DNA from 2 places in the Paeniglutamicibacter sp. NPDC012692 genome. Region 2 is predicted to be linked to the other one. Evidence: predicted binding sites of a transcription regulator. Region 2 holds the regulator's gene; the other holds the start of a gene.
The links. The regulator Rex, encoded in region 2, represses fermentation and respiration genes when NADH is low (regulators of the CRP and FNR family bind a similar motif). The targets are predictions, from matches to a motif close to CTTGTGAANNNNTTCACAAG.

Region 1 (2,198 bases), on a different contig from region 2:
CGATTCTCCGCTCACCGGCTCCTGATAGCCAACGAGGGTTCGCAGCAGCGTTGATTTTCCGGCAGCGTTGAAGCCGACGATGCCCAACGACTGGCCCGGCTCGACCAACAAGTCGATGGGTCCGCACACGTCCTGATGGCCGTATCCAGCTACGAGGCCGGTGGCCCTGAGCAGGTCTCGCGAGGTGCTGTCCATGATTCGACGGTACCCGCAGGTCACAATCGAACCCTTCAGCACTTTGGATGATTTTCTTCGTTTCCATCCTGCGTTAAGGCGGCAACGCAAAGGGCGGCAGCGTTAAGGCGGCAACGCAAAGGGCGGCAGCCCGCTCACCAGTGCTGTGAGTGCGCTGCCGCCCGAACGGGTTCCCTGCCGCCTTATGCGGTTGCGGGCTCCTGCTCCGCCAGCGAGTAGCTTGGCTCGCGGCGCTTGAACCACCGGATGACGAATGCGGTCACGGGAACAAACGCGAATTCCACTGCCGTCTTGTAGAGGAATCCGACCAGCACGTAGTTGATGAACGTGGGTGCGTCGGCGATCCCGATGACTGATGCCGCGATGGAGCAGAAGATCAGGGTGTCGGCGAACTCGCCCACGCCCGTCGAGCCCATCAACCGGCCGACGAGGCCGCGTTCGCCGAATCGCTCCTTCATTTTGACCAGGACCAGGGAATTCAACGTCTGGCCCACCAGGAAGCCCAGCAGCGAGGCCAAGACGATGAGCCAGATCGGGCCGAGCGTGCGCTCAAGCGCTTCCTGCCCGTCGTACCACTCGGCCGCCGGCAGCTCGATCATGATCCAGAAGCAGAGCGTGGAGAATGCCGCCAGCACGAAGGTCGTGATGATCGCCCGGCGTGCGATCTTGAATCCGTAGACCTCGGAGATGACGTCACCCAGGATGTAGGCCAGCGGGAAGAGGAAGAACCCGCCGTCGGTGACGATCGGGCCAAAGGTGACGCCCTTGGCCGCACCGATGTTGGAAAGTATGACAACCACCGCCATCAAGGCCAGCACGGTGGAGAAGTAGGGGCTTCCTGCTGCCGCGAAAACAGCGCGCGAAGCCTTTGGACGTTGTGAAAGTGAGGCGGAGATTTCGCCCATGGTTATACCCAATCGAAGAAGTGGTTCGCCAAGTCACTCCCGGGCAGCATTCTTCCCGCGATTCGAACAGGTTTCGGCGGGTCGATTGCGGGCCACTGTGGAGCACTCGCTGTATTAGCACTTGAGGTTCAAGTATCCCACGGCGTTTTTCCGGGTCAATTGCGCTTTTCCGACCGCTGCACGCAATTTTGGTCACGCTTACCCCGCCAAAGTGTGACCTGCGCCACGAAATCCGCATATTGAACATGTTCAAAAACGACTATGATGGTCTGCATGCCTAATGAATCAAGGGGTCACGTGGCGCACCAAACCGCAAAGGGCGCCGAAACTCGCCAATTGTTGCTAAACACCGCCCTCCGACTCTTCGCTGAAGACGGCTTTTCCGGAACCACGATGCGCGCCATTGCAAGGGAATCGGGCCTTTCGCTGGGAAACGCCTACTACTACTTTGATTCCAAGGATGAGATCGTCCACGAGCTCTATCGGGGCCTTGCCGAACAGCATCGAGCGGCCACCTGGCCGCTGTTGGTCGAAGGCAATAACCTTGAGACAAATGTGCGCCTGGCCCTGGAAAAGAACCTCGAAATCCTGGCTCCGTTTCACGAGTTTGGACCTTCGTTTATTCGCACGGCGTTTTCCGGGCCGCAGGGGGATCCCGGCGACATCCACCGGGCGCAGGAGCTCGGCTTGTGGCGCCAGGTCGTCACTGCCTCCAGGCCGCTGCCGCCGCTGGCCATCAGGCAGGACCTTCCCCAATTGCTGTGGCTTATCCAGCGCGGCATTTTCCTCTTCTGGGCCCACGACTCTTCCCCCGGCGCAAAACGAAGCTTCAGGCTCGTGAAAAACGTGGCGCCGGTGGTCGCCAGGTTGACGGTCCTGTCCCGCATGCCGGTGGTCCGGACGATCCTCGACGACGTCCTTTCGCTGGTGCGAACGGCGAACTGACTCCGGAGACCCCACCCAGCGGCAACAGCATCGAGACCTGAAGGCGTGGTCACGTCTCTCCACGCCTTCAGGCATGAGGCGTAGAGTCGAACTTGAAGTCAGGCGAGGGAAACCACAATCCGGCTCAACGCGATGCGGTTCGTCTCATCACCT
Region 2 (2,198 bases):
TCCGCAGTACGGCGCCCCGCAGCAGAATCCGTACGGGCAGAACCCCAACCCATACGGTCAAACCCCTTACGGGCAGAACCCCTACGGCCAGAACCCCAACCCGTACGGCAAGGCGCCCCAAGGCCAGACGCCCTATGGGCAACAGCCTTACGGTGTCGGATTCCCGGTGCCGCCGCAGGGCAATTTCCCGGCACCCCAGATGCCGACCGAGCGCCCCAAGGAACTCGACACCGCGTTCTGGGTCATCATCGCCGCAGGCATGCTGTCGTTGATCGCCGCGGTCTTTGGCTTTGACACGGACCTGATCCGTCAGCAGCTTGCCGCGACGCCTGAGTTTGACGAGATGTGGCAGGACACCGGGATGTCGCTCGATGCGTTCCTCAGCGCCATGCACACCATGGTCGTCGTCTTCTCCGTAATTTCGCTGGGAATCTACGTCTTGCTGGCGTTCATGATCCGCAAGGGAAGCAACGTCGCCCGCATTTTCGCAACGGTCTTCGCCGCGCTTTCGATCTTCGGCATCTTCGGCGGAACGGTCCTGTCCATCCTGTCCATCCTGGTCGGCGTGGTCGGCGTCGTGTTCGCCTGGCTGCGTCCGGCCAGCGCCTACATCGCCGCCCGACGTGCGGCCCGCGCAGCAGGCTACCGATAAGGAGCATTCACGGCGGAGGGTTCTTGAATGCGGGGAAACCCGCATTCAAGAACCCTCCGCCGGTTAAGGGCAGGGCCATTCGCTCGCCGCGAATGCCAATGAAGCCCTAAACGATGTTTTGCGCGTGATAGGCCAGGATTTGCAGCTCGGTTGCCAGATCGACCTTCCGGAGGTTGACACCCTCCGGCACCTGCAGGACGACAGGTGCGAAGCTCAGGATGCTGCGCACCCCGCATTCAACGACCTTGTCGCACAGGACCTGCGCCGCCGCGCCCGGAACCGAAAGCACAGCGATGTTTGCGCCCGTGGATTCGAGAACCGAAGCCAGGTCATTGGTGTCGGCAACGGTCAACTCTCCGATCTTGGATCCGATGACATCCGGCGCCGCGTCCAAAAGCGCAACAACCTCAAATCCCCTGCTGCGGAAACCGCCGTATCCGGACAACGCGCGCCCCAGGTTACCGGCACCGATGATCGCCACACGCCATTGCTGGGTCAGGCCCATGGCCTTAGAAATGTGTTCCGCCAGCTCCGTGACGACATAGCCCACTCCCCTGGTCCCGTATGAACCCAACAGGGAAAGGTCCTTCCGCAGGATCGAGGGATTGACGCCAGCTTCCGTGGCCAAGAGGCCGGACGAGGTTCTTGTCTGTCCCTGGGATTGAAGCGCGTTCAGGGCCCGCAGGTATTGGGTAAGCCGTGCCAGGGTGGCCTCGGGAAGAATCCGATCCAGGGAGCCCGTCACGGGGCTTGCCGACGGCTCGACTCCATCGTCTGCCGGAAGGTGTTGCGGGGTTGGCATCGTGCTCTGACTCATTCCTTGGATCTTTTCATGACCCTACGATCTACTCCTTGGCGCAATCAAGCGCATTCCAGTGTTTGGAACGGCGACGGCCCCAATCAGTTGCTGAGCAATGACTCGAGGCGTTGCGCATCAATGACCCAGAAATCCCGCACTTTCCCATCGATCAGGAGTACCGGCACTTCCTCTGAGTGCCTGGCCAAGAGATCGTCGTGCTCATCTATGTCAACGCTCTGCCAGTCGTAGCCCATTCGCGTGGTGACTTCGTCCAGCGTTTCCATGGCTGCATGACACAGGTGGCACCCGGAACGGACTAACAAGGTGATCTCATGGGGCGTCTTCGCAGTGCTCATGAATCCAACGCTACAGCTCCCCGACAAAATGCGTGCAATAGACTGTGGGGATGCCCGCCACACAAACCCATATACTGCCCGACGACGAGGAAACTGCGAGGCTGCGCCCGATGGCCGCCTTCTTTGACGTGGACAACACCATGATGCGCGGCGCATCCCTCTTTCCGCTGGCCCGCAAGATGTACCGGCACAAGGCATTTTCGCTCCGCCAAATCCTCTGGTTCCTTCTGCACCAGTTGCGTTTCTCCGCCCGGGGTGAGCACCTCGGGGATATCAGGGCGATCCAGGATCGCGCATTGACTTTGGTGGAGGGTTTCCCCGTGGCCGAAATGCAGTCACTTGCGGATGAGATCTACGACGAGTTCATCGAATCCAAGATTTGGCCGGGAAC

Region 1: ACFY5D_RS13835 (queuosine precursor transporter) is a predicted target of Rex. The motif match lies at 1,337-1,356, and genes of this name have one in related genera.

Annotation. Positions count from the first base shown of each region.
Region 1 is NZ_JBIBDE010000003.1:413,877-416,074, reverse strand. Features, by position in the region: gene ACFY5D_RS13840 (ATP-binding cassette domain-containing protein) at 1-195, opposite strand, end outside; gene ACFY5D_RS13835 (queuosine precursor transporter) at 378-1,100, opposite strand; gene ACFY5D_RS13830 (TetR/AcrR family transcriptional regulator) at 1,374-2,045, shown strand.
Region 2 is NZ_JBIBDE010000001.1:1,521,147-1,523,344, forward strand. Features, by position in the region: gene ACFY5D_RS07100 (hypothetical protein) at 1-652, shown strand, start outside; gene ACFY5D_RS07105 (redox-sensing transcriptional repressor Rex) at 759-1,469, opposite strand; gene ACFY5D_RS07110 (glutaredoxin family protein) at 1,553-1,807, opposite strand; gene ACFY5D_RS07115 (HAD family hydrolase) at 1,858-2,198, shown strand, end outside.